DNA from 2 places in the Nocardia sp. N2S4-5 genome. Region 2 is predicted to be linked to the other one. Evidence: predicted binding sites of a transcription regulator. Region 2 holds the regulator's gene; the other holds the start of a gene.
What was found. Region 2 encodes HspR, which represses chaperone genes until heat shock. Its sites were predicted from a motif close to ANNTGAGTNNNNNNNACTCANNT; they were not measured.
Positions count from the first base shown of each region.

Region 1 (14,200 bases), 300 kb from region 2:
GTCCTCTTTATTGGACGGTTATCGGCAAACCGGGGATGACCGATCAATCGTCCAATCGATCGGCGATGTGGTCGGCGATCGGCAGCGCCGACGTGGCCGCCGGAGACGGCGCGTTGAGCACGTGCACCGAACGCGGGGTGCGTTCGATCAGGAAGTCGTGTGCCAGTGTGCCGTCCGGCAGCACCGCCTGTGCGCGAATGCCCGCCTCGCGCGGCAGTAGATCGGCGAGGGTCAGCTCCGGACAGTATTTTCGGCACTGCGCCAGATAGCCGCGCCGGAACAGCGAATTGCGCAGTTCCCGCAGTCCGGTGCGCACATTACCGGCCGCGACGCGGTGAAAACCCCGGTAGCCCAGCACTTCTCGGGCATCGCGCAGATCGAGGCTGCCCTTGCGATAGCCCTCGCGGGCCAGGCCCAGGACCGCGTTCGGGCCTACGGTCAGCGCGCCGTCGACGGTCGGGCTCAGATGCACGCCGAGGAACGGCAATTCGGGGTCCGGAATCGGATAGATGAGCGTGCGCACCAGATCCGAGCGCTCCGGCGGCAGCTGGTAGTACTCGCCGCGGAACGGCACGATCCGTAGGGCGATCGGCAATCCGGCCAGCCGCGCCATGCGGTCGGCCTGGAGTCCGGCGCACACCACCAGGCGGCGGGTCCGCCAGGTACCGGCGGGGCCGGAAACCGTTACCGCGTCGGTGTTCTCGTCGATCGCGGTGATCTCGGCGCCGAGCACGATCTCGCCGCCCGCGGCGCGCACCCGCTCGGCCAGCACCTCGGTCACGCGGGTGTAGTCGACGATGCCGGTGTCGGGTACGTACAGCGCGCCGACACCGGTGACATGCGGCTCCCGCCGCGCCAGTTCGGCGGCGTCGATCCGTTCCACCTCGACGCCGTTGGTCACCGACCGCTCGTACAGCGCCAGCATGCGCTCGTGTTCGGCGGCATCGGTGGCGACCAGCAACTTTCCGCACACCCGGTGCGGAATGCCGTGCGCGGCAGCGAATTCCTTCGTCCACCGCGCACCCCGGCGGCAGTAGCGCGCCTTGAGACTGCCCGGCTCGTAGTAGATCCCGGAGTGGATCACCCCGCTGTTGTGGCCGGTCTGGTGTGCGGCGAGCGCCGTTGCCTTCTCGACCAGCAGCAGGCTCGCGCCCGGCCGCCGCTCGAGGATCCGGTGTGCGGTCGCCACTCCGACGATGCCGCCGCCGATCACGCAGTAGTCGTACACGCCAGCAGTCTCACACAAGACCGGGCGGGGCCGACTGCTTCAGGCCGTCTCGTTGTCACCCTCCGGCACGATGGCGGGGCGGGCGTGCCGCTGCCACCGCACGTCGTGCTGACCGAGCCGCGGATCCGACACGGCGAAGGTCACTTCGCCGCTCTTGGTGTCGAGATCCGTACGCAGCCGGGTGATTTCGTTCGTGGTGCGCCGCGAACCGTCGCCGAGACGGTCGGCGAAAACCGTGAACACATTCGTGTCCACGGTCATCGAGACCGAATCCGGTTGGCCGGTGGCGACATTCGCGCCGACGTAGGTATTGCCGGGCAGCGGCAACTGCCCGCCCATTCCGGGCCGCCGCACCGGCGCCTGCGCGGGCACGGCGGGCGCCACGGCCCGATCGAGCACGCGGTCCGGCTCCGCGGCGGGCGGCGGCGCGACCGGCTGTGCCGGGAGCGGGCGGCTCTCGGCCACCAAGCCCACGAGACCGGAAACCGCTGTGCCGCGCGGGAATTCGCGGGCGGGCGCGGATTCCGGCGTCCCGGCGGGCGGCGCGGCCGCGGGCGCGGGAAGTGCGGCGGCGGGCGGCCGGGTGGACTCGGCGATCTGATTGACGATGTAGGTGCCGGCGGCGACGGTCAATCCGATGGAGGCCATGCCGGCGAAGACGATGGCGGTGTGCTGGAAGATCTGGGCCGGTTGCCGACTGCTGCGACGTTGCGTAGCTGGGTGTTGCGACATCACGGTGCGTCCTTTCCGTTCCCCTTGTTCCCCGCTACGGGCGTCGACCCACACCGTTGAAAGTCGTACGCATGTCCAGGCTACTGTGCCGTGCAGTACCTCATCGGGCGGGTGCGGTCAAGATCACAACACCATCCGCCGCACATGCGTCCTTCGGAGTGCAATTTCCGCCCGCTGACCCGGCAATCTCCGGCGTCGAAGGGCAAAATCCCGATATCGGGAGAAATCCGACTACTTTGTGTGGCAGGCGTTTCCAGTCGAGAACGCCTGGGTAAACAGTCATCTAGCTGGCGGAGCGCTTGCTTCGACTGCCAACTCTTACCTCCGGCCAATGGCGTCCGGTCGGCACAGGCACGGCGCACCCAAAGTCGGCGCCCGCCAGCTCCCAGCGTGCCGCAACCGCCCCGCGACCCCGCCTTCGGACCGGCCTTACGCGAATTGCCCTGCGGCACGGCCCGATCCGGCGGGCCCGGCGAAGGCCTGCGCGATGGTCAACCATTCGGCGGCCTCGGCCCCGACGGTCGTCAGCGTCAGGTCGTCGCGGTGGCGGCGTTGCGTCACCAGCAGACAGAAATCCAGGGCGGTGCCGGAAACTCGCTGGGCGGCGTCCGCCGGGCCCCAGCTCCACGTCTCCCCGCCCGGTCCGGCCAGATCTATGCGGAACTCCGCGCTGGGCGCGGTCCGCCCGTGCACCAGATAGGCGAAGTTCCTGGTGCGCACGCCGATATGGGCGATATTGCGCAGCCGCGCGGTCGCGGTGCGGCGCACACCCAGCGCGTCGGCCACGTCCTGACCGTGCGCCCAGGTCTCCATGAGCCGGGCGCTGACCATCGACGCCGTGCTCATCGGCGGCCCGAACCAGGGCAGTTTGGTCCCGGCGGGCACGGCGCGCAGCGCGTCGGTGAGCGCCGCGCGGCCGCGGCGCCAGCGCTCGAGCAGGGCCGGCGGCGGTGTCGCGGCGGCCTCCTCGGCGGCCTCGTCGACGAAGGTGAAGGCCTTCGGCTCGGCGGCGCGGACCAGCTCGGCGAAGGCCGCGGCATCGGTCGCCGACACCGTCGCGACCTCGTCGGTCCAGGTCAGGTGCGCGATCTGATGGGCGATGGTCCAGCCGGGCGCGGGCGTCGGGTCGGCCCACCGCGCCTCGGGCAGCGGTGCGACCAGCGCGTCGAGTTCCGCGCATTCGGCGTCGAAGTCGGCGAGCAGGGCCTCGAGGTCGGCGGAACCCGTCGTGCGCGGTCGGTCCTCGTTCACGCGCCTCAGCATCGCAATCGGGCTCGAAAAATGCAAGCGCGCGTGCTTGTTATTGCCTCACCAGCCGAACAACACCAGGTGCACGCCGCCGACGGCCAAACCGAGCAGTGCGCCGTGCAGGTACAGCAGCCAAGCGTCCTGCTCCACCGACGCGTAGAACATCTCCATGAACTCGCCCGGCGTGAGTTCCTGCAGTTTGCGGGCGGCGAACTCGTCGATCTTCTCGGCCTGCTCCAGCGCGAACGCCTCGTCCTCGACCAGGCTCGGCGCCAGGCCGACCGCCGCACCGGCCGCGCCCACCTTCAGGTTGTCGAACTGGCGGCGACCGAACGCCGCCCGCACCACCGACGTGGTGGGGCCGAGCTGGCGGTAGATCTCGTCGGCGATGAGACGCTCGATGAGCTGGCGGGTCTTGTCGCCGTTGGGCCCGTCGAGCAGCTCGTTCGCCAGGTTGGGGAGCGTCAGCACCTGATAGGCCAGGATGTGGGCGAGGTCCGCCGCGGCCTGCGGCTGCCGCTTGGCCAGCAGCGCCTGCTTCCACAGATATCGGTAGCGCGGCTGCGGATCGCCGGGCTCGAACACCATCTTGATCGCGAAGACATTGACGGTCACGCCGATCGCCGCGGCCGCCGCCAGGATGATCAGCCACGCCGGAATCCAGCCGATCACCGGAATGTCGTGGTGCACCTGCAGATACAGCGCCAACAGCAGCCCGAACGGCGCGCCCAGCAGCCCGATGCGCACCATGAAGCGCAGTTCGGGCGCCGCGATCGTGGTGGTGAGGTCCTTGAGGATGAACGGATTGGTCTGCAGGTAGCGGATCACGAAGCTCTTGATGTCGATGAGCTGATCGACATTGTCGCCCAGCCGCTCGAAACCGCGGCGGGTCAGCGCCGGCAGCTCTCGCTCCACCCGCTGGTAGAGGATCTGCCGGGCCGAGCGCGGCACCGCACGCCACAGCTCCGGATTCTCCCGGTACATCACCTCGTCCACGATCGCCCGCACCTGCTTGCGGGCCACCTCGGCGATGTAGTCGGCGATCCCCTCCAGGTCGAGTTCGTGGATGAAATCCCGCGGACTGCCGATCCGCATGATGGCCATGTCGACGCAGATGCTGGCCATCTTCTCCGCGCGGGCCGGAATGAACCCCTGGAAGCCCAGCCGTTTCCCGTCGCCGGAGAACGTCGGCAGCACCTGCACCCGGCGCGGGAAGTACGGATACAGCAGGGGCAGACCGGGAATCCGGATGCCGCGGAAAAAGACCGGCCAGAACAGCATCAGCACGCCGGTCCAGTTGGTGAGCCAACCGGCGATCGCGCTGAAGACCGGGAACGTCACCAGATCCACGACGAACTTCGACTGGCCGGTCAACTGCTCCCAGTCGATGAACACTCCAGCCGCGAGTGTCGTCATCGTCTGGGTCCCCCTAGAGCCGTACGGAGATTTCGGACGAGCCTATCCCGAAACCGGACAGGCGGGCACGAGTGGCCGCTACGGCTTCAGCACGATGCGGATCGGGTTGCCCTGCTTGGCTTCCAGCGCGTGCACGGCCTTCTCGGCGTCCGCCAGCGGCACCACGGCGCTCACCGAGCGGGCGAAATCGATGCGGTGCAGGCTCTGCAACCGCACCAGCTGATCGACGTGCTCCGGCGACGAGCCGTAGTGCCCGCGCAACTGCTGCCCGAAGAAGCTGAACGCGGTGCCGCCGGTGACGGTGATCGGCTTGTCGGTCAGCCCGACCAGCACCAACCGCCCGCCGGGACCCAGGCACACCACCGCCTGCTCACGCACCGCCGCGACGCCCGCGAAGTCGAATGCCGCGGCCAGGCCGGTGCCGTGGGTGGCGGCGTAGATCTTGGTGCGCAGATCCGGCTCGGCGGGATCGAAGGCCAGGTCGGCCCCGAATTCCAGGGCGCGTTGCCGCGCGGCCGGGAGCGGATCCACCGCGATGATCGGGGCCGCGCCGACCAGGCGAAGCAACTGGATCGCGTGCGCGCCGAGCCCGCCCACGCCCCAGACGCCGACCGGTTCGGCGGGCCGGACCTCCGCGGTGGTGGTGATCGCGGCCCACGGCGTGGACACCGCGTCGGGGATGAAGCAGGCCTGCTCGAACGGCAGATCGTCGGGAATCGGCACCAGCGTGTCGGTGCGGGCCAGCGCGTATTCGGCCCAGCCGCCGTCGTAGTCGACGCCGCGCGTGTAGACCGCGCCGTTGCGCTGCTCACCGGCCTGCAACAACACCCGGTCGCCGACCTTCGGCCCGGTCACGCCCGGCCCGAGGGTGTGGACGGTGCCCGCCACCTCGTGGCCCAGCGTGACCGTGTCGCCGTTGAGGAACAGCGGTGTCAGCGTTCCGTCGATGAGGTGCACGTCGGACAGGCACACGCCCGCCGCCTCGACCTTGATCAGCACATGATCGGGCCCCGGCTCCGGCACCGGGACCTCCGCCAGCTCCAGTCGACGTTCCGGTCCCAGGTGAAGGCGTCCTGCCAGCATCATCGGCTCCTCGCGGTGGTCGTCGGTCGCCGTACCCGTGTGCGGCGCTGGACATTTCCGTCCGCACCCGATTCAACACCTCACCCCGCCAGGAAGTACACGACCTCCCACAGGTGCTCGTCCGGATCCGCGAAATACCCGGCATAGATGCCCCACGGCCGTTCCGCTCCCGCCCGTACGATCGTGCCCCCGGCGCGCTCCGCCTGTTCCAGCACGCGGTCCACGTCCGCCCGATTCTCGACGAACCACCCCAGACTGATCGGCGACCCGGCCACGCGCGCCACCTCGATCTCGGCGTCCAGCGCGAGATCGGTCCGCGCGTACAGTGACAGCAGAACCCCGTTGTCGAGCGTGAACATGGCCACCGCCCCACCGGGCGCCCCCGCACCCCGTTCGAATTCCGTCCCGATGATCCCGGCAGTGTCCAGCCCCAGCCCGTCGCGATAGAACGCGAGCGCCCGCTCGAGATCGCTCACCCCGAGAGTGATGGCATTGATACGAGGAGTCATGCGCCCAGTCGACCAGACCCGTCCCACCTCGGTCTTGAACGAAACGGACAGCGCTGGGATCAGGGGCTCAGCAGGTGGTGGACGCGGGCCGCTTCGCGGGTGAGGTGGGCGTGTTCGGGGAGTGTGGTGGCGGCTCGGGCCGCCTCGGCGTACAGGGCGGCGGCCTGTTCGAGGTCGCCGGCGCGTTCGTGGAGGTAGGCGCGGGCGGCGGTGTGGCGGGGCAGGTCCGGGTCGAGTTCGGCGAGGGCGGCGAGTCCGGCCCGGGGACCGTCGGCCTCGCCGACCGCTACCGCGCGGTTCAGGCGGACCACCGGGCTGTCGGTCAGCCGGAGCAGTTCGTCGTACCACTCCACGATCTGCACCCAGTCCGTCTCGGCGGTGCTCGGGGCGTCGGCGTGCAGGGCGGCGACGGCGGCCTGGGCCTGGTATTCGCCCAGCCGGTCGCGGGCCAGCGCGGCCTGCAGAATCAGCACGCCCTCGGCGATCAGGCCGGTGTCCCAACGGGTTCGGTCCTGTTCGGCGAGCGGCACCAGGCGGCCGTCGGGCGCGGTGCGCGACGCCCGGCGCGCGTGGTGCAGCAGCATCAGCGCGAGCAGCCCCGACACCTCGGGCTCGTCGGTCGTGGCCGCGAGCTGGCGGGTGAGCCGGATGGCCTCGGCCGCCAGGTCGACGTCCCCGCCGTAGCCCTCGTTGAAGACGAGGTAGAGCACGCGCAGCACCGTCGCGAGGTCGCCGGGCCGGTCGAGCGGCAGGTCCGCGATGCGCCGCTTGGCCCGGCTGATCCGTTGCGCCATGGTCGCTTCGGGGACGAGATAGGCCGTGGCGATCTGCCGCGTCGTGAGACCGCCGACCGCGCGCAAGGTCAACGCGACGGCCGACCCCGCGGGCAGGGCGGGGTGCGCGCACAGGAAGTACAGCCACAGCGTGTCGTCCGTGGCGGGCACCGGACCTGCCGGGGGCTCGTCCTCCACGGCGAGTTCCCTTCCGCGCCGGGATGTTTCGGCGCGGTTCGCGTCGAGGAACTTGCGCCACGCGACCGCGACGAGCCACCCCTTCGCATCGCGCGGCGGATCGTCCGGCCACGTTTCCAATGCCCGGATCAGCGCCTCCTGCACGGCGTCCTCGGCCGCGGCGAAGTCGGCCCCGCGGCGGACGAGGACGCCGATCACCGCGGGCACGAGTTCCCGCAGCAGTGCCTCGTTCACTCGGTGACCGTGGGCAACTCGGAGAAGAACGGTCGTACCTCGAGCCACTCCTGGATCGGCCGCCCGCCCGCGCCCGGGGCCGCCGACAGCTCCCCGGCCAGTTCGAGCGCCCGCTCGTAGGTCTCGACGTCGATGGTCACCCATCCGGCGATCAGATCCTTGGTCTCCGCGAACGGGCCGTCGGTGACCGGCGGTCGGCCCGCGCCGTCGGAGCGCACGAACGCGCCCTGCGGGGCCAGCGCCTGACTGTCGACGAACTCGCCGGTGCCCTCGAGTCGCTTGATGAAGTCCTCCATGTATCGCATGTGGGCCGTGACCTCCTCCGGCGTCCACTGGTCCATCGGCACCTCGTTGGTCGGTGCCGGGGCGCCCCGGTAGTGCTTGAGCAGCAGGTACTTGGCCATGATGTTCTCCTCGGTTCGCTGTGGGCTATTTCGGTCGGTCTCAGGTTTCGGTCGGTCTCAGGCGTGCTGGCGTTCGGCCCGCCGCTGGACCAGTTCCTCGACCGCGCTGGGCAGCGTGGTCTCGAAGTCGATGAGCTTGGCCCAGGTCGGGGTGATGACGATCCGGACCATGCCGTCGTAGAGCGAGCGGACCTCGGCCTCCCACACCACCCGCTGCTCGGGCGTCATCTCGTAGCTGCCGTTCATCTGCAGGTACTCCTCGGGGATGCCGTCCACCACATCCAGTTCTTCCACGCGACCGCGGAGGAGCAGGATCTGCGGCGGATGCACCTCGGTGTCGATGGTCAACGCGACCTCGGGATTGTGCCGCAGCGAAGCCAGCTTCGGGGCATTCTTCGTGGTGCAGACGACGATCCGGGAGCCGTTCCAGACGAAGGCGATCGGAATATTGCGGGGCGTGCCGTCCTTGGCCACGTAGGCCATCCGGAGCAGATCGCGGGCCAGCAGCTCCTGGCTGATCGGTCGGTTCAGGATCGCGGTGATCTCGTTCTGCTGCATGATGGTCGCTCCTTCGTCGGTGTCGTCGAGGCCCGTTCGGCTGCTCGTACCCCTGGGACGGAGCCGTTCGGGCGTTCTCGACAGCCCCGGCGAAAAAGTTTCGAATATTTTTCGGACCGGCGTTCGCCGGGGGCGAACAGCAGGTCGGAACAAGGACGGGGGGTATGAGGTTGAGTAGGTGACGCTCAACTCTGGAAGGGGCTGAAACTGTGACTACCCCACAACGCCTACCGGTGCTGTTCCTGACCGATCCGGTCGTGCTGCCGGGCATGGTCGTGCCGATCGAGCTGGACGAGTCGGCGCAGGCCGCCATCGACGCGGCGCGGGCCGCGAACCTGGATTCCGTGTTGCTCGCGCCGCGCCTGTCCGAGGGCTACGCCGCCTACGGCGTGGTCGCGACCATCGAGCAGGTCGGCCGGATGCGCGGTGGCGCACCCGCCGCCGTGCTGAAGGCCGAGCAGCGCGCGAAGATCGGGCACGGCGTGACCGGTCCGGGCGCCGCGCTCTGGGTCGAGGCCGAACCGGTCGAGACCGCCGCGCCCGACGGCCGCACGAAAGAGCTTGCGGCCGAATACAAGAAGCTGGTCGTGTCCGTACTGCAGCGCCGCGAGGCGTGGCAGGTCATCGACGCGGTGAACCGGCTGACCGACCCCTCCGCGCTGGCCGACACCGCCGGCTACGCGCCCTACCTGACCGACGAGCAGAAGCGCGAACTGCTCGACACCCCGGACGTCGCCGCCCGCCTGAACACGTTGATCGGCTGGACCAAGGACCACATCGCCGAGGTCGAGGTCACCGAGAAGATCAGTGAGGACGTGCGCGAGGGGATGGAGAAGTCCCAGCGCGAGTTCCTATTGCGCCAGCAGCTCAACGCGATTCGCAAGGAGCTGGGCGAGAACGAGCCCGACGGCGCGGACGACTACCGCACCCGGGTCGAGACCGCCGACCTGCCCGACAAGGTCCGCGAGGCCGCGCTGCGCGAGGTCGACCGGCTCGAGCGCGGCAGCGACCAGAGCCCGGAGGCGGGCTGGATCCGCACCTGGCTGGACACCGTCCTGGAACTGCCGTGGACGGTGAAAACCGAGGACTCGACCGACATCTCGGCCGCCCGCGCGGTGCTGGACGCCGATCACCACGGTCTGGACGAGGTCAAGGATCGCATGGTCGAGTACCTGGCGGTACGGGCCCGGCGGGCGGCGCGCGGCCTGGAGGTCGTGGGCGGTCGCGGTTCCGGCGCGGTGCTGGTGCTGACCGGCCCGCCCGGTGTCGGCAAGACCTCGCTCGGGGAGAGCGTGGCGCGGGCGCTGGGCCGCAAATTCGTGCGCGTCGCCCTGGGCGGTGTGCGCGACGAGGCGGAGATCCGCGGGCACCGGCGCACCTACGTCGGGGCGCTGCCCGGCCGCATCGTGCGGGCGGTCAAGGAGGCGGGTTCGATGAATCCCGTTGTCCTGCTGGACGAGATCGACAAGGTCGGCGCCGACTTCCGGGGCGACCCGGCGGCCGCGCTGCTGGAGGTGCTGGACCCGGCGCAGAACCACACGTTCCGCGACCACTACCTCGATCTGGATCTGGACCTGTCCGACGTGCTGTTCATCGCGACCGCGAACGTCATGGAGACGATCCCCGGCCCGCTGCTGGACCGCATGGAGCTGATCACCGTTGACGGCTACACCGAGGACGACAAGGTGGCCATCGCCCGCGACTTCCTGGTGCCCCGGCAGCTGGAACGCAACGCGCTGACCGCCGACGAGGTGACCATCACCGACGAGGCACTGCGCGAAATCGCCGCGAACTACACCCGCGAGGCGGGCGTACGACAGATGGAGCGGTTGATCGCGAAGGCCTTGCGCAAGGCGGCGACTCGGCTGTCGGGCGGCGAAACCCTCGGCTACGACCCGGAATTGGGCTACGACGCACTGGTCGAAGCCGAAACACCCGCTGTCCCTTCGCCTTCCGAGCCACTCACCATCGGTCTCGGCGACTTGAAGGACTACCTGGGCCGCCCCCGGTTCATCCCGGACTCGGTGGAACGCACCGCGGTCCCGGGCGTGGCGACGGGCCTGGCGGTGACGGGCGCGGGCGGCGACGTCCTCTACATCGAGGCCAACGCCGCCGAGGGCGAGCGCGCGCTCACCCTGACCGGACAGCTGGGCGACGTCATGAAGGAGTCCGCGCAGATCGCCCTGACCTATGTGCGCTCGCACCTGGAGGAGATCGGCATCGAGCCGAAGATGCTGGACCGCAACATCCACATCCACTTCCCCGCGGGCGCGGTGCCCAAGGACGGTCCGTCGGCGGGCGTCACCATGGTCACGGCCCTGGTGTCGCTGGCGCTGGACCGGCAGGTGCGTGGCGATGTCGGCATGACCGGCGAGGTCACGCTGAACGGCCGGGTGCTGCCGATCGGCGGCGTAAAGCAGAAGCTGCTGGCCGCCCAGCGCGCCGGGCTGAAGACCGTGTTCATCCCGGCCCGCAACGAGCCGGATCTGGACGAGGTCCCGGCGGAAGTGCTGGCGGCGCTGGATGTCCGGCCCGTCGCCGACGTGGCGGAGATCCTGGCCTACGCCATCGAGCCGGTCGCCGAACCGGCCTACGATCGGCCGCTGGCCGCCTCCGCCTGATCACCGGTCCGGAAACCGAAAAGGGGCCGTGCACGAGAGTGCACGGCCCCTTTTCACGCTGACCTAAGCGACATCCGTCCCCTGCGGGACGGCCACCACCTCGGGCGCCGGGACCACGGTCTCGACGGAAGCCGCTGCGGCACTGCGCTTCTCGCGCCGCAGCCGCCACAGCAACACCCCCGACCCGGCCAGCACCACCGCGTAGATCAGGACGTAGGCGTTCATCAGCACCGGCGCGATCGTCCACCACGGCGGCAGCAGGAATATCCCGACGCTGACCCAGGTGGGGCTCCACTGATAGGTCCACGCCCCGATCGAGAGCACCAGGGCCACGGCGGCGATCCACCACACCGGCCGCGTCTGCGCCCGATGCGCCAGATAGACCAGCAGCGGCACGAACCACACCCAGTGATGTCCCCACGCGAACGGCGAGATCGCGCACGCCGTCATCCCCGCCACGGTGACGGCGAGCAGCCGTTCACCGTGCCGGTGCAGGGCCGCCGTGACGGCCAGGCTCAGCAGCGCGACACCGCCCGCCACCAGGATCCACAGCCACATCGGCGCCCAATGCGTACCGAGCAGATGCGCGATCGCGCCGCGAATGGACTGGTTCGCCGGATGCGCGTCCTCGCCGATCCGGTTGGACTGGAAGAACGTCGACGTCCAGTACTGCCGCGAATCTCCGGGCAGCACCAGCCCCGACAGCACGATGGTGCCCAGGAACGTGCCCGCCGCCGTGAGGGCCGAGCGCCACTGCCGCATCGCCACGAACTGCACCACGAAATAGAGCGGAACCAGCTTGATCCCGGCCGCCACACCGACGCCGATCCCGCGCAATCGGCTGCGGTCGCCGCGCGAGAAGTCCCACAGCACCAGCGCCATCAGCATGAGGTTGATCTGCCCGTAGTACAGCGTGGTCCGCACCGGTTCGATGAACACGAGGGTCAGCGCCAGCAGCGCGCTGATCGCCGCGAGCCGCCGGTCGAAGCGGTAACCGAGCATCCGCCAGCTCAGCACGATGCAGGCGAACAGCACCGCGAGATTGATCCCCATCCACGTATTGGTGACCCAGCCCCAGGGAAACAGGGCGATGGGGATGAACGCCAGCGTGGAGAACGGCGTGTAGGTGTAGAGCAGGCCGAAGAACGTGGACTCCGTGTAGAGCGGATGGCCGTGCAGGATCCGCCAGGCGCCGTCGCGATAGATGTGGGCGTCGAGCCCGCCGTCCAGGATGCCCGCCCTGTCCAGCCACGGGTCGACCATCGTGAACACCAGCACGACCGCCAGCACGGCGGTGCCGGCGAGCGCGAACAGGGTGATGCGCAGGTGCGACAGCTCGGCCGGCCGCGGGCCGTATTCGATTTTTTCCTCACTCACCTGCTATCACTTCGTTCCCCGACCTGTCGCATGTCCGTTGCCGAGTTCCCAACCTAACTACTCGGTCGGATCTCTACATGCCCCGGTTGCCGGGGGCCGAATCGTGGCGTACGCCACCGGCACGCCGGCGACGGCCGGGGTGCGGGAATTCAGTTGCCGCCGGACAGTTCTCGTTCCACCGCGCGCGTGGTGCCCTGGGCGACGGCGACCAGCACCGATTCGCCGTCCTCGGTCTCGGCGAAGATCTCGCACCGGCACACCGCCTGCCGCCGGGTGGCGCCGGTGCACTGCGCCTGCGCGCGCAGCCGGACACCGCTCGCCGGGCGCAGATAGGTGATGGTGAAGCCGCCGGTGAGCACGTTCGGGCCGAGGGCGAGCGCGGCGGCGTAGGTCAGCGCGTTGTCGGCGGCGTAGGCGAGCACGCCGCCGTGCACGTATCCGAATTGCTGGCCGTGGTCCGGGCGGAGCGGAATCACCAGGGTGATCCCGTTCTCGTCGTAGGCGGTGATCTCGGCGCCGACCAGGCGGCTGAACGGCTGGGCGGCGAGCACCGCGCGGGCGGTGTCGATATCGAGGGCGGTCGTCATCGGTCGGCTCCGGGTTCGTCGTCGGGTCGGGGTGCGCGCAGCGCCTGCCAGGCCGCGCGGGCCAGCTCGGGCGCCACCTCGGCGGGGGCCGTGCGGATCTCGCCGCCCAGCCAGTGCCGGGAGTACTCCTGCGCCGGGCCCAGCCACAGCGCGTAGAGCAGATCGAATTCGAGGTCACGCACCGCGCCGTAGCCGGCGTGGGTGCGCCACCAGCGGGCCACATCGCGCAGGAACTCGCGGTTGCTGTCGCTCTCGCGCACACCCGGTGGCCGGGCCGAGGTCAGCACCTTCGCGCGGTACTGGTTCTCGGTCACCCAGCGCAGATGCTCGACCACCCCGGCGGTCACCCCGGCCCGGGCGTCGGCGCTGACGCCGACCGCCGCCCAGAAATGGCGCTGGTAATCGGCCAGCGCGTGCGCCCACACCTGCCGATACAGCTCCGACTTGTCCGGGAAGTGGTGGTACAGCGCCCCCACGCTGGCCCCGGCGGCATCGCGGATCTGCGTGAGGGTGGCGTCGAGCGCCCCGTTCTCCGCGAACTGCCGCTCGGCCGCCAGCAGCAACCGATCTCGAATCTTCACAAACAGAATTTAGTTCGGTAATCACGGATAGTGCAATACCTACGGACCGGGCAGACTGTTTTCATGCCTCGATGGCTGCTGCACGTGGATCTCGACCAGTTCCAGGCCGCGGTGGAATTCCGCCGCCACCCGGAACTGCGCGGACGGCCGGTCATCGTGGGTGGCAACGGCGATCCCGACGAACCGCGCAAGGTGGTGACCTGCGCGTCCTACCCGGCTCGGGCATTCGGGGTGCGGGCGGGGATGGCGTTGCGCACGGCGGCCCGCAAATGTCCCGAGGCCGTCTTCCTGCCGCTGGACATGGCCACCTACGAGGAGGCGTCGGAGGAGGTCATGTCGCTGCTGCGGACCTTCCCGGGGCGGGTCGAGGTGCTCGGCTGGGACGAGGCGTTCCTGGCCGCCGACGTCGACGACCCGGAGCGGCTGGCCGCCGAGATCCGCGCCGCGGTCGCCACCCTGGACCTGACCTGCTCGATCGGCATCGGCGACAACAAGCTCCGGGCCAAGCTCGCCACCGGCTTCGCCAAGTCCGTCGGCAAGGGCGATCCGGGCGCGGGGGCCCCGGCCGGTTCGCCGACGGGTGTCTTCCGGCTCACCGCCGACAACTGGACCGAACTGATGGCACACCGCCCGACCAGCGCGCTCTGGGGC
Region 1 is NZ_JBIUPM010000001.1:4,973,805-4,988,004, forward strand. It holds gene lhgO (L-2-hydroxyglutarate oxidase) at 44-1,228, opposite strand; gene ACFMRZ_RS22760 (hypothetical protein) at 1,268-1,960, opposite strand; gene ACFMRZ_RS22765 (TIGR03084 family metal-binding protein) at 2,390-3,211, opposite strand; gene ACFMRZ_RS22770 (hypothetical protein) at 3,269-4,624, opposite strand; gene ACFMRZ_RS22775 (zinc-binding dehydrogenase) at 4,703-5,707, opposite strand; gene ACFMRZ_RS22780 (VOC family protein) at 5,788-6,216, opposite strand; gene ACFMRZ_RS22785 (RNA polymerase sigma factor) at 6,276-7,421, opposite strand; gene ACFMRZ_RS22790 (YciI family protein) at 7,418-7,825, opposite strand; gene ACFMRZ_RS22795 (pyridoxamine 5'-phosphate oxidase family protein) at 7,883-8,383, opposite strand; gene lon (endopeptidase La) at 8,653-11,004, shown strand; gene ACFMRZ_RS22805 (glycosyltransferase 87 family protein) at 11,068-12,381, opposite strand; gene ACFMRZ_RS22810 (PaaI family thioesterase) at 12,531-12,968, opposite strand; gene ACFMRZ_RS22815 (TetR/AcrR family transcriptional regulator) at 12,965-13,549, opposite strand; gene ACFMRZ_RS22820 (DNA polymerase IV) at 13,613-14,200, shown strand, end outside.
Region 1: the regulator HspR is predicted to act here: its motif matches at 8,552-8,574, upstream of lon (endopeptidase La).

Region 2 (14,200 bases):
CATCGCGCCGAGGTCGAGGGAAACCAGTCGCTTGCCGCGCAACGACTCCGGCACGTCGCCGGCGATGATGCGCTGGGCCAGGCCCTCCACGATCGCCGTCTTGCCGACGCCCGGCTCACCGATCAGCACCGGGTTGTTCTTGGTGCGGCGGCTGAGTACCTGCACGACGCGGCGGATCTCGGTGTCGCGGCCGATGACCGGGTCGAGCTTGCCCTCGCGGGCGGCGGCGGTGAGATCGGTGGAGTACTTCTCCAGCGCCTGGTAGCTGCCCTCCGGATCGGGCGAGGTGACGCGGGCGTTGCCGCGCACGGCGGTGAACGCCTCGCGCAGCGCGTCGGCGGTGGCGCCGTACTTCAGCAGCAACTGCGACACGTCGGAGTCGCCGGCGGCCAGGCCGACCATCAGGTGCTCGGTGGAGACGTACTCGTCACCGAGTTCGGTGGCGAGCTTCTGCGCGGCGGTGATCGCGGCCAGCGCCTCGCGGCCGAGCTGCGGGGAGGTGGTGGCGCCGGTCGCCCGGGGCAGCCGGTCGACGATGTCCTGGGCCTCGCGTCGTACCGTCGCCGAATCGACCGCGACAGCCTTGAGCAGTGGGGCGGCGATGCCGTCGGTCTGATCCAGCAACGCCACCAGCAAGTGCGCCGGACGAATCTCCGGGTTGCCCGCGGCCGAGGCCGCCTGCAGGGCGGCGGTCAGCGCCGCCTGGGTCTTGGTGGTGGGATTGAACGAGTCCACAATCACCTTCCTACTTGTCGTTTCGGCTCAGCGCTGGGCGTCGTGCGCGCTGTTTCGATAGGTTCAACGCCGCATGGGTTGAGTCTGTTCCGCTCAAGTTTGCGTAATTTCCCGGCTCTGCGCAAGGACTACCCCGCTCGGACCCCGCGTCCCGCCACGGAGGAAACCGACTGCCCTGAATTGCGGCGACTTCCGCTTCGATCTGCCTACGATGGCCCTGTTCGACGCATCAACCCGCCGCCCGACAACCGTTCCCGGACGAAGGAGCAGCGATGCGCGCGATGGTGGTCCCCGAATTCGGCGGCAGCCCGGAACCGGCCGAGATGCCCACACCTGCCCCGGGCCCCGGCGACATCCAGATTCGCGTCGAGGCGGCGGGGGTCAATCCCTACGACCGCAAACTCGTCGACGGAATCCTGAAAGACCGCCTCCCCTACGACTTTCCGATGATCCCGGGCATCGACGGCGCGGGCACGGTCTCGGCGGTGGGCCCCGGCGCGACCGCGTTCGCCGTGGGCGATCGTGTGGTCGGCAAGTTCCTCGTCCCGCCGGTCGGGCACGGGACCTTCGCCGAATACATCACCGCGCCCGAGCGCCAGGCCACGCCCATTCCCGGCCAGCTCACCGCGATCCAGGCCGCCGCGCTGCCGACGGCCGGCCTCACCGCCCAGGACCTGGTGGACGCCGCCGAACTCGGCCCGGGGCAGCGGGTACTGATCAACGGCGCCGCGGGCGGGGTCGGTTCGTTCCTGGTGCAGCTGGCCAATGCCGCGGGCACGGAGGTGATCGCCACCGCGCGGCCCGCCGACGCCGACCGGATGATCCGGCTGGGCGCGACGGAGGTGGTCGACTACACCCGCGCGGCCGTCGCCGACTCGGTGCTGTTCACCCACCCCGACGGCATCGACGTGCTGTTCGACCTGGCCTCCTCCGGCCCCGAGCTGGCCGAACTCGCTCGCGTCGTGCGCCCCGGCGGCATCGTGTACAGCACCGTCATGTCCGCCGACGAGGCCGGACTGCACGCGCGCGGCCTGCACGGCGGCAACTTCGAATCCACCGGCGGCGCACCCGAATTGGGGCGGCTGCTGCGGCTGGTGGCCGCCGGCGACGTGGTGGTGCCGATCGAGGCGGTCCGCCCGCTGACCGATGCCCCGGTCGTGCTCGGTGCGCGCGGCGCGCGCGGCAAAACCGTGCTAGTACTTTGACCTGGTAACAATCACGCCGCTCGTCCACCCGGCCCGCAAACATCCCGCGCCGGGAGCGTGGAATGCCGGAAAACATGATGTTGCGGGTTTGGTCGTTTGTGATTGTGGGTAAAGCAATCCGCTCATAATCATGCGACCACGGTGTTTTCGGGGATACTTGACGCGAAGGATCGCCGTACCAGGCGGTTCCCCCGATATCTACCCCCAGAAAGGAAGCTCGACGTCGTGGATGCGCGTACGGCTGCGCTGGTCCGCGCCAACTTCCGGTCGGTGGTCGAGGCGCCGACCGGGCCCGATCGGTTGATCAGCGCGTTCTACGGGCACCTGTTCGCCGAGAACCCCCGGTTGCGCGAACTCTTCCCGCCGACGATGGACATGCAGGCCAAACGGCTCATGACAGCGATCGGATTCGTTCTCGACCATCTCGAGGATTGGGACCGCGCACAGCGCTTTCTCGAGCAACTCGCGCGCGACCATCGCAAGTACGGCGTGGAGGCAGCGCACTACGACCTGGCCGGCCGGGCCCTGGTCGCCGCGTTCCGCACCTACAACGGGCCGGTCTGGACCCGTCAGCTGGAAGAGGGCTGGCGCGACATCAGCATCCTCATCTCGGCCTCGATGGCGATCGGCGCCAATTCCGACAAGTCGCAGCCGTACTGGGAGGCGACCGTCGTCGGGCACCGCCGCGTCCTCGACGACCTGGCCATCGTGCGGCTGCAGTCGGAGAGCCCGATCCCGTACCAGGCCGGGCAGTACGTGCCGATCTCGATTCCGCAGCGGCCCAAGATGTGGCGCTACCTGTCGCCGGCCATCCCCACGAATCCGTACGGCGAGATCGAATTCCACGTCCGCAAGGTGCGGACCGGGTGGGTCAGTCCCGGCATCGTCAGCGAGACGCAGGTCGGGGACAAGTGGCTGATCGCGGGGCCGCTGGGCGGGCTGCACGTGGAACGTAACAGCGGACGCGACGTGCTGATGATCGGCTCCGGCACCGGGATCGCGCCGCTGCGCGCCCAGCTGATCGAGATGGGGCGGCGCGGCACGAATCCGCGGGTGCACTTCTTCATCGGCGGCCGGTATCCGTGCGACCTCTACGACGTCGAGAACATGTGGCAGCTGTCGCTGAGCAATCCGTGGCTGACCGTGGTTCCGGTGTGCGAGAACGAATCCAACCCGTGGTGGCATCCGTATCCGCCGGCCGACCCGCCGTTCGGAATGCACCGGCGGCTGATCGGTAATCTGGGCGCGGTGGTCGCCAGCATGGGCGCGTGGGCGGACCGGCAGATCCAGATCGCGGGGTCGGCGCGGATGATCGCCGATACCAAGCGCGCCCTGATGGCGGTCGGCACACCGGAGTGGGCGATCATGTCGGATCCGGTGTAATCACCGTCATCCCGGCCCGGCATGACGCGAAACCGTTCGACCGAAGAGGGGTAGCCCAGTGACCATCGGGCCCGACGAGACCGGTGAGATCCATCTCGACACGCAGGAATGGAACTCCACGGTGGTGGGCCATCACCGGCTGCGCCACGACCTCGCGGTGATCCGGCTGATCGGCGAGTACGTGCCGTTCACCGCCGGCCAGTCGGTGGAAGTGCAAGTGCCGCAACATCCGGGCCTGCGGCGGCGGCTGTCGCCCGCGCTGCCGCCCTCGCTGGACGGCAAGCTGGAGTTCCACGTCCGGACCGTGCCCGGCGGCTGGTGCAGCGGCTCCCTCGTCGCCGACACCCGGCCCGGCGACCAGTGGCGTCTCGGCGCGCCGGCGGGCTGGCTGACCGTGGACGACTGGGCCACCGACGTCGTGATGATCGCCGGCGGAACGGGTTTGGCGCCACTGCGCTCGCTGCTGCTGGAGCTGGCCCGCCGCCCCGAGCCGCCGCGCACCCACCTGTTCATCGGCGGCCGTTTCCCCCGCGACCTGTATGCCTCGGACATGCTGTTCCTGCTGACCCGCGAAACGCCCTGGCTCACGGTGATTCCCGTGGTGGAGAGCGCCTACGACCCGGACTGGGTGGACCAGTGGTACGAGGACTGCCGCGTGGACGTCGGTTTCGACGTCGACGAGATGCTGGAGGGCACGCTCGCCGAGGTCGTCGGCGACATGGGCCCGCTGCTCAACCATCAGGTGCTGGTGTGCGGCTCGCCGGGCATGGTCCGGGCCACCGTCGACCGGTTGATCCAGACGGGCACCCCGGCGGAAGCCATTCGCTACGAAGGGGTCTGAGGATAACGAACAGCGCCCCGGGGTTCTCCCAGAGGCGCTGTTCCACAGATTTTTTCGCGAGCCTACCGCCGCTTGTTGCGCGGCTGCCACACCACCAGAGCCGTACTGCGCTGCGGCGGAGTGAGATCCGTACGGTAGGCGGCGCGCAGCCGCTCCACCTCCGCCGTCAGCTCACGGACCCGCTCCTGCAGGCCCTCGACCTGGTTGGTGAGTTCGATGATCCGCTTGATGCCCGCCAGGTTGACGCCCTCGTCCTGGGACAACCGCTGCACCTCGCGCAGCAGCTCCACATCCCGCGCCGAGTAGCGCCGCCCGCCGCCCGAAGTGCGTTGCGGCGTCACCAGACCCAGCCGATCGTACGTGCGTAGTGTCTGCGCGTGCATACCGGCCAGTTGGGCGGCCACCGAGATCATGAAGAACTCGGTGGTATGGGTGTGAGCCTTCTTCGGATCTCCGTTCATCACGCACCTGCCCATCCAGCACGCGGGTCGAACCCGCTGGTCTTCTCCGCTTCCGCGTAGCGCCGCAGCGCCTCGGTAGCATTGTCGTCCAGCTTCTGCGGTACCGCGACCTTCACCGTGACGAGCAGGTCGCCCGCGCCGCCGCTCCGCTTGGGGACGCCGCGCCCACGTACCCGCAGGGTGCGCCCGTCGGCGGTGCCCGGCGGCACCTTCACACCGACCCGGCCCTCCAGGGTCGGCACGGAAACCGTTGTCCCCAGCACCAGTTCGGTGTAGCTGACCGGCAGCACCAGGGTCAGGTCGTCGCCGTTGCGGCCGAAGACCTTGTCCTGGCTGACGTGCACCGTCACGAACAGGTCGCCCGCGGGTGCGCCCCGCAGGCCCGCCTCGCCCTGACCGGCCAGCCGGATGCGCTGACCGTCCCGGACGCCCGGCGGGATCCGCACGGTGATGGTGCGGGTCCGGTTCTGGATGCCGGTGCCGTGGCAGTCCGAGCACGGGTCGTCGATGATCGACCCGGTACCGCGGCAGTCGTCGCAGGGCTCGCTGAATCCGAACGCGCCCTGGTTGCGGCTGACCACGCCGGTTCCGTTGCAGTGCGGGCACACTCGCGGGCTGGTGCCCGGCTTGGCGCCGCTGCCGTGACACGTGGTGCACGGCGACGGGCTGGTCATCCGCAGCGGGACGGTCACCCCCTGGGCGGCCTCGCGGAAGCCCAGGGTCGTCTCGGTCTCCACGTCGCTGCCGCGGCGCGGACGCGACGAGGTGCGCGCACCGCCGCCGCCACGATTGAACAGACCGCCCAGCAGATCGCCCAGACCGCCGTCGCCACCCGCGGCGGCCGCACCGCCGAAGATGTCGCCGAGGTTGAACTCGCCGGTGGCGAACCCGCCGGGACCGTAGGCTCCGCTACCGCCCGGCGAGAACCCGCCGCGGCCGAAACCGCCACTGGCGAACAGCCGCCGGGCCTCGTCGTACTCCTTGCGCTTCGCCGGATCCGCCAGCACGGCGTGCGCCTCGCTGACGGCCTTGAACCGCTCCTCGGCCTTGGTGTCGCCCGGATTCTTGTCCGGGTGGTTGTCACGAGCCAGCTTGCGGTAGGCCTTCTTGATGTCGTCCTGGCTCGCGCTGGAGGAAATACCCAGCTCTTTGTAGAAGTCCTTTTCCAGCCACTCCCGATTCACCGGGCATCTCCTCCTTTCCGATTCTTACGCGATGCCGTCGGCATTGTCGCCAACGTTCGGCACGTCCGGCGTCTCCACCAGATCCGCTACCCCGTCGGTGACTCCTACCAGCGCGTGCCGGAGAACTCGATCACCGAAGCGGTAACCCTTGCGCATCACTACGCCGATCACCGGGTTGTGCCCCTCGCCCTCGTGCTGCACGGCTTCGTGCAGCGTCGGGTCGAACGGCTCGCCCTCCGCGCCGAACTCCTCGAGGCCCTGCTTGGTCAGCGCGTCGACCAGCTTGTCGGCCACCGACTTCAGCGGGCCGGAGTCGAGGTCGCCGTGGGCGCGGGCGCGGTCGAGATCGTCGAGAACGCCCAGCAGTTCGGTGACCACCGCCGCCTTCGCGGTGTCGATCGTGGCCTTGCGGTCACGTTCGACGCGACGCCGGTAATTGGCGTACTCGGCGGTCAGCCGCTGCAGATCGGACGTGCGTTCGGCCAGTTCGGCACTGATCGTGTCGGCGAGGGCCGCACCGTCGCCGGACTCGGCTCCCGCGGATTCCGGGGCGGGGGCCGCGGCCTCGGCCGCGGTGTCCCCGCCCTCACCCTGCGGAGCAGAGCTTGCGGAACGACCCTCGAACCGCGGAGCGGAGCCTGCGGAGTGACCCTCGAACTCCGACGGATCGATCTTTCGCTTGTCCACGATGGTGATCGGCTCCTGTTCGGGGTTCTCGGTGGTCACTTCTTCTCCGGCTCTTCCACGACCTCGGCGTCCACGACGGTGTCGTCGGCGGCGGAATCGGACGGCGCGTCACCGTTGCTCGACGCGGCCGACTCGGCGGCCGAGGCCTCGTAGATCGCCTGACCCAGGGCCTGCGACTCGGTGGCCAGCTTCTCCACCGCCGCCTTGACGGCCGCGGTGTCGGTGCCCTTCAGCGCCTCCTTGGCCTCGCCGATGGCGGCCTCGACCTTCGACTTCACCTCCGCGGGGACCTTGTCCTCGTTGTCGGCGATGAACTTCTCGGTCTGGTGCACCAGCGACTCCGCCTGGTTGCGGGTCTCCGCCTCCTCGCGACGCGCCTTGTCTTCGGCCGCGTGCGCCTCGGCGTCCTTCACCATCCGCTCGATCTCCTCCTTGGACAGGCCGGAGCCGTCCTGGATCTTGATCGTGTTCTCCTTGCCGGTGCCCTTGTCCTTGGCGGTGACGTGGACGATGCCGTTGGCGTCGATGTCGAAGGTGACCTCGATCTGCGGCACGCCACGCGGGGCCGGCGGGATGCCGGTCAGCTCGAAGGAGCCGAGCAGCTTGTTGTGCGAGGCGATCTCGCGCTCACCCTGGAAGACCTGGATCTGCACCGACGGCTGGTTGTCGTCGGCGGTGGTGAAGGTCTCCGAGCGCTTGGTCGGGATGGTGGTGTTGCGCTCGATGAGCTTGGTCATCACGCCGCCCTTGGTCTCGATGCCCAGCGACAGCGGGGTCACATCGAGCAGCAGGACGTCCTTGACCTCACCCTTGAGCACACCGGCCTGCAGGGCGGCGCCGACGGCGACGACCTCGTCCGGGTTGACGCCCTTGTTGGGCTCCTTGCCGCCGGTCAGCTCGCGCACCAGATCGGTGACGGCCGGCATGCGGGTCGAACCACCCACCAGCACAACGTGATCGATGTCCTTGACCGAGATCCCGGCGTCCTTGATCACCGACTGGAACGGCTGCCGGGTGCGGTCGAGCAGATCCGAGGTGATCTTCTGGAACTCGGCGCGCGAGAGCTGCTCGTCGAGGAACAGCGGGTTCTTCTCCGCGTCGACGGTGATGTAGGGCAGGTTGATCGAGGTGCTCTGCGAGGAGCTGAGTTCGATCTTGGCCTTCTCGGCGGCCTCACGCAGCCGCTGCATGGCCATCTTGTCCTTGGTCAGGTCGATGCCCGAGCTGGACTTGAACTTGTCGACCAGCCAGGTGACGACCCGGTTGTCCCAGTCGTCGCCGCCGAGGTGGTTGTCACCGGAGGTCGCGCGGACCTCGACGACGCCCTCGCCGATCTCCAGCAGCGACACGTCGAAGGTGCCGCCACCGAGGTCGAAGACCAGGATGGTCTGTTCCTTCTCGCCCTTGTCCAGGCCGTACGCCAGCGCGGCGGCGGTGGGCTCGTTGACGATGCGCAGTACGTTCAGGCCCGCGATCTGGCCGGCCTCCTTGGTGGCCTGGCGCTGCGCGTCCTCGAAGTACGCGGGAACGGTGATGACCGCGTCGGTGATCTCCTCACCGAGGTAGGACTCGGCGTCGCGCTTCAGCTTCATCAGCGTGCGCGCCGAGATCTCCTGCGCGGTGTACTTCTTGTCGTCGATCTCCACGGTCCAGTCCTCGCCCATGTGGCGCTTGACGGACCGGATGGTGCGGTCGACGTTCGTGACGGCCTGGTTCTTCGCCGGCTGGCCGACCAGCACCTCGCCGTTCTTGGCGAAGGCGACGATCGACGGGGTGGTGCGCGATCCCTCCGAGTTGGCGACGACGACCGGCTCACCGCCTTCGAGAACGGCGATGACCGAGTTCGTGGTCCCGAGGTCGATACCGACCGCACGAGCCATAGTTGTTCCTCCTAATTGACGTCCTGGTGTGTGATGCGGGCGAGACCCTCGCCCCCACAACGCACGGAGCACGGTCCCAGCAACGCTGAGCGTGGTCGGCTCAATCCTGCCTGTCGATTCGTCATGAGTCAACCGAGGACTTGAGTCAGTATCACTCAACCTTGCATTGCCCTGCTCAACGAGCGGCAGGGGGCATCCATTCCCGGACCGGGAAGAAATTTTCGGCTCAGTGATGCGCGCGCGAGACCCGCAGCACCTCACCGGCCGGGGTGATCTGTAGGAAGCCGCCGCTGCCGGATCCCTTGGTGTAGATGGCGATGATCGGACCGTCGTCGAGCAGCTCGGTGGAGCGCTCGATGGCGAGGTGCGTGATCGTGGACTCCGGCGCGCCCACGCTCTGTGGCGCGCCGGCGAGGTAGCGCGCCAGCATGGGCAGATCGATCGCGCCCAGATCGAACGGCCGCGCGCGCGGATCGCGGTCGGTGGCCGACGACTCGTCGAATTCCCCACGGTAGCTGAAGGTTTGGGTACGGTCCGCGACGCCGCGTTCGACGTAGGCGAAATTCGGATGCAGGGTCAGCTCGTCGACCATCAGGTCGCCGAAGTGCGCGCGGTAGTCGGCGAGGAACGACTCGATACCCTGCGCGGTGGTCAGATCGGGCAGGCTCGAGCCGGATCCCGGCCTCTCGGTCGTCGTCGCCCCGACGAGCGCACCGATCGCCGCCGCGGCGACCACGGCGGCGATCGCCGGAATCCATCGGCGCGACCGTTGCCGCCGACGCGGGTTCACCACCGCGCTCCGGACCAAGTTGCGTGGGATCTGCAGGTCGCCGACCAGCGCGTCGAGGTCGCCGAATGTCTTGGCCCGCAAGGCCGCCGCCGTCCGGCCGGCGTGCTCGTCCGCCGTGAGCTGACCGTCGTCGCGGGCCGTGTCCAGTAGTGCACAGGCGTCCACACGATCCGCGTCGCGGACCCGCAATCCGCCGTGCCGAGTGGGGCTCACCGCGTCACGCTCGATACGCGCCGGTCCGATGATTCACTCGCGAGTGCGCCCACGGTCCATCCCTACCTGTCGAACGGGTGAACCCGTACCTTGTCACCGGCCGGGTCGGCTTCGAGATAGCCGTTCTCGCCGAATTTGTTGCCGACATACACGGTGATCTCCGGAGCGTGGGAGCTGGTGTCCGGTCCGAGATTGATGTGCGACACCGTCCCGCCGTCGACGCGGGTCTGTGCGAGGGCCTCGGAGACCAGTCTGGCGAGCACGGCCTGGTCGACGGCGGCGAGATCGAAGGTCGGGGTGTCCACCGGTCGGGTTGTCAGCTCTCCGCTGGGCAGGAAGCCGCCCCAGTAGTTCCATCGGGCCAGCCGATTCGGTTGTCCCGGCGGCGCCGCCTTCAGTGAGGCGTGCTCGGCGTGCAGGGTCAGTTCGTCGACGACGGTGGTGCCGAACTTCGCCCGATACTGCTCCCGGATCAACGCGAAGCCTTCGGCGGTGGCCGGGGAGGGCGTCGGAATCACCAGCGGCTGCACCGTTTCCGGGACGGCGCCGGAGGTGGTGACCGGCTCGGCCGCCGAACGATGCGTCGCGGCGAATCCTCCGATCGCCGCACCCACGACCGCCACGGCCGCACCCGTGACGAACAAGCCGCGGTACGAACGCGGCCGACGTGGTTCGTCCGGCGCGTCGGCCGGGCGTTGCAGATCCGCGGTCAGCTCGCCGAGGTCGCCCAGAGTCTTTGCCGCCCCGGCCAATTCGGTCAGGGCGCGATGATCGTCCGCGGACAGCTGACCGTCGCCCAGCGCGGCATCCAGGATCAGGCAGGCGTCCGCGCGGTCCTGCTCGCGGGCGCGGGCGGTCGGCGGATATGTCCCGGCCCGCTGCCGGACCCGCAGGGACGCCGGGTCGGGCAGGGAGAGATCCGCGCTCTCCGGCGACGCCTGCAAGTCGGCGACCAAGGGATGCAAGTCGGCCAAATTCTCCGCGGCTGCGGCGCGCTCGGAGCGCTCGTGATATTCGTCGGCGCCGAGTTGCCCCTCCTCATAGGCGATGTCCAGCCGGGCGCGCGTAGTCACCCGATCGACATCACGGGCCCGGAGTCGTCCCGTCTCGGCCGAGTATCCCGACGATCCGGACGATTTCGACACCACATGCGGATAGTAATGCCACCGAGTGAACCGCGATGCCCTGTTGCCCGCGGGACGGCAAGTTGACCGTTCTCGATCAGTGGGCGGCGGCGAGCACTTCGTCGGCCAGCTTGTCGTCGAGGCTGACCCGGACCAAGGCCGCGGCAAGTTCGGCGTCGTGGCCACGTTTCCCCAGGCGGTCGAGGGCCTCGGGGTCGGTGGGCAGGTGGAGTTGTTCGGCTCCCTTGCGGGCGCGCTCGTCGAAGTGCGGGCGCACCCAGGTCCAGACGTCCTGTATCTCGCGCAGGAAGATGTCCGCGCCGACCGGGCCGATGCCCTTGAACTGCTGCAACAGTTCGGCCAAGCGTTTCGGGTCGTGATCGGCCTCGTCCGCCAGCCGGCGCAGGTCGCCGCGGTACTTGTCGAGTATCAGCCTGGCGTTCTCGCCGAGCCGGGTCGCCGTGGATTCGTCGTAGCGCTTGTAGTGCCCGCGGCCCAGCGCATCGACCAGTTCCTGCCACTCGGCATCGGCGACTCGCTGCGGTGTGTCGTACCCGGAGTGGTTCAGCTCGCGGGCGGCGGCGATCGCGATCTCCGCCGAGATCCGGGCACTCAGCAACTTCGCCAATACCAGCAACTGAAACAGCGGCGCGGGCTTGTCCGCCGGCTTGATTCCGGCCTCCGCGGCGTAACTGGTCCCCGCCCGCTCCAGCAACACACGCACGACGCTGTCGTCCTGTCGACTCATATCCACACCTCCTCAGCGTCGGCGTACCCCCGGCGTCGGCGCCTACACGGGGCCCAGGAGGTCCCAGCGATTGCCCGCGATGTCGAGGAAGACAGCGATCCGGCCATACGGTTCGGTGCGGGGCCGCGTCACGAACTCGACGTTCGCTTCGGTCATTCGCGTGTACGCCTCGTCGAAGTCTTCGACTCGAAGGAAGAATCCGACGCGGCCCGCGGCCTGGTCCCCGACGGCGGCGAGCTGTCGGGCGCCGTCCGCGCGGGCGAGCAGGATCCCGGTCCGCGCGTGGGGCGGACGAACGACGACCCAGCGTTTCGGCCGACCGTCGTTGGTCAGCGACGGCACGTCCTCGACCAGGTCGAAACCGAGGGAATTCACGAAGAAGTCGATGGCGGGGTCATACTCCGCGACGACGAGGGCGATCAGATCCAAGTGCATTCGACGAGTCCTGGAGACGGTGTTCGGTGTCCTCGAGCAGTTCGGTGTCCTCGAGCAGTTCGGTGTCCTCGAGCAGTTCGGTGTCCTCGAGCAGTTCGGTGTCCTCGAGCAGTGGGAAGCGGCCGGAACGGAGGAGTCCGGCGATGGCTTCGGCGCGTGCTTGCGGGAGGGCGTAGTCGGGGTGGGCGCGGAGGACGGCGGCCGCGTCGTGGAGACGGATCATCTGGGCTTCGGCCGCGGCGGCGGTGCGGCCGCCGGGGGTCACCGGGTGGGATGCGAATTCCGGGCGGGACGGGTCGACGCGGCCGAGCGTCACCGCGCGGTCCACGCTCCGGGCACAGCGGCAGGCGGCAGCCGAGTTGGCGAGGCCGCAGGACGAGTTCAGGAAGTTGCCGAGGCGTTTCTTGGCTCGCTCCAAGCGCTTTCGGTAGGCGGCCGCAGTGGTGTCGAGAATCCAGGCGGCCTCGGCCGAACTCAGCTCGAACACGTCGCCGAGCACGAACGCGACCCGTTCCTCCCGGGACAGGCACTGCAGCATGCCCTGACTACAACTGAGCCGGACCTCCCTGATGAGCACGGTGGCCTCCGGCCCGCGATATTCCTGCTCCGCCAGCCCGTCGCGCAATCCGGCGCCGAAGTCGTCCAGCGAAAGCTGCGCCGCCTCCTGCGGACTGCGGCGACGCAGATTCAGCAGGTAATTCACGCCGATGCGATAGGCCCAGGTGGTCAACCTCGCCTCCGCCCGGAACGTACCGAGCGCGCCGAGCACCCGCAACAAGATCTCCTGCACCGCGTCCTCGGCATCCGCCGGCCGCCCCACCATCCGCAGCGCCAGCCGATACAACGGATCCCGCAACACCCGAACAACTTCCGTAACCGCCTCCCCCTCCCCCGCAACCGCCCGCGCCACCAGCGCACCTTCCGCGCGAACCGCACTGTCGGAGTCCGCTGCGCTGTCGGAGTCCGCCACCGAATCCGCTGCCATCACCACATGGTTCGCCGTGGATTCTCGGTGCGCAACCGGCTGTTTGTGGGGGAAGCCGGGAGCAACCGGTTGTCCGACCGACCGTATCGTCAGAGGATCCGTAGTCGGCGGGCTCTCTGTCACGTGGACTTTCAGGACGGTCATCAGCGCTCCCCTCGTCTCTGGCATGCTCGCCGATCGCGCACCATGACGTACATGCCGAAGCTGACGCGCCCGCCCGGCAGGTGATCATCCGGCTGGAGGCGGATGGGACCCGGCCTGGGCGGACACAATCTCGCTCGAGACGGCAATATTTGCCGCTCCGAGCGTGATTGTGGATGCTCAGGCCGGGGCATCGGTGCCGAGTAGCGCGTGCTTGACCAGCCAGTTCGCCACGGCGGATCCGATCGCGTGCGGCTGGTCCTCCGGGGCGTGATGTCCGGCCGGTCCGATGGCGGCGACTTCGGCGGAGGCGAAAGTCGCTGCGGCCCAATCGATGGACTCCTGGGAACCGAGGCCCACGCCGTTGTCCACAGCCATCAACAGCTTGGGGATTTCGGGTGAGTCCGCCATCCACCGGCCGTAGTTCTCGATGATCGCGACCACGTCGGCGGGCTCGCCGTCGAGCGGCAGTTCCCGCGGCCACACCAGCATCGGCAGGCGCGACCGCGGTGTCGGGTAGTAGCCGCGGTAGACCTCGTGCGCGGCGGGATCGAGGCTCCGGGTGGAGTGCGGCAGGTTGAATTCGATGAACATGTTCTCCTGCAACACCATTCGCTCGCCCTCCGGCGAACGGAAGCGGCGGAACAGGTCGGCGCCCAGCGGCGGCAACTCGGCCCAGCGCAGCGGCCGCAGGAAGGTCTCCACCACCGCGATCCCCCGCACTCGATCGGGATGACGTGCCGCCCAGTGCATCCCGAGCGCCCCGCCCCAATCGTGGCCCACGATCACCACCCGATCCAGGCCCAGAGCATCGAACCAGGCATCGAGGTAGCGGGCGTGGTCGACGAAACGGTATGCGCTGTCGGGCTTTCCGGAGTCACCCATGCCGATCAGATCCGGTGCCAGGGCCCGGGTCCGATCGCTCACATGCGGAATCACCGCCCGCCATAGGTGCGACGAGGTCGGATTGCCGTGCAGGAACACGACCGGGACCGCCCCGGCGCCGGTGTCGCGGTAGTCGATGAACGAGTCGAGAACGTCGATGGTGGGCATCGCCGGTGTCCTTTCGTGAGGTGCTTACATCCGGTTGGACACCGCCGTCGGGGCGCTGTGACAGCTCGATGCGGTGAGCTACGTCACAGCAGGTCCGGCCGCGGGCTGGTCCGGACGTCAGACCGGCGGCTCGGCCTGACGCTGTTGATATGTGCGGGATTCGTCTTGGTATGTGCGGGATTCGTCGCTGTGCCCGGAAACGCCTCGCACGGCATGAGGTGGATCGGAAACCGATAGGAACCCGATGCGACTGTGGCAGCGCACGGTCCGCCGAGGCATGGAAACCGGACGCACCGACCGCGTCGTGGCTCGGCGGAACCGCCGGACGCGTGCCG
Region 2 is NZ_JBIUPM010000001.1:5,276,222-5,290,421, reverse strand. It holds gene clpB (ATP-dependent chaperone ClpB) at 1-735, opposite strand, end outside; gene ACFMRZ_RS24200 (NADP-dependent oxidoreductase) at 1,008-1,940, shown strand; gene ACFMRZ_RS24195 (globin domain-containing protein) at 2,166-3,323, shown strand; gene ACFMRZ_RS24190 (FAD-binding oxidoreductase) at 3,382-4,164, shown strand; gene ACFMRZ_RS24185 (heat shock protein transcriptional repressor HspR) at 4,227-4,625, opposite strand; gene dnaJ (molecular chaperone DnaJ) at 4,625-5,809, opposite strand; gene grpE (nucleotide exchange factor GrpE) at 5,834-6,535, opposite strand; gene dnaK (molecular chaperone DnaK) at 6,532-8,376, opposite strand; gene ACFMRZ_RS24165 (DUF1707 domain-containing protein) at 8,603-9,379, opposite strand; gene ACFMRZ_RS24160 (DUF1707 domain-containing protein) at 9,442-10,524, opposite strand; gene ACFMRZ_RS24155 (endonuclease) at 10,601-11,251, opposite strand; gene ACFMRZ_RS24150 (VOC family protein) at 11,294-11,686, opposite strand; gene ACFMRZ_RS24145 (RNA polymerase sigma factor) at 11,646-12,671, opposite strand; gene ACFMRZ_RS24140 (haloalkane dehalogenase) at 12,993-13,865, opposite strand.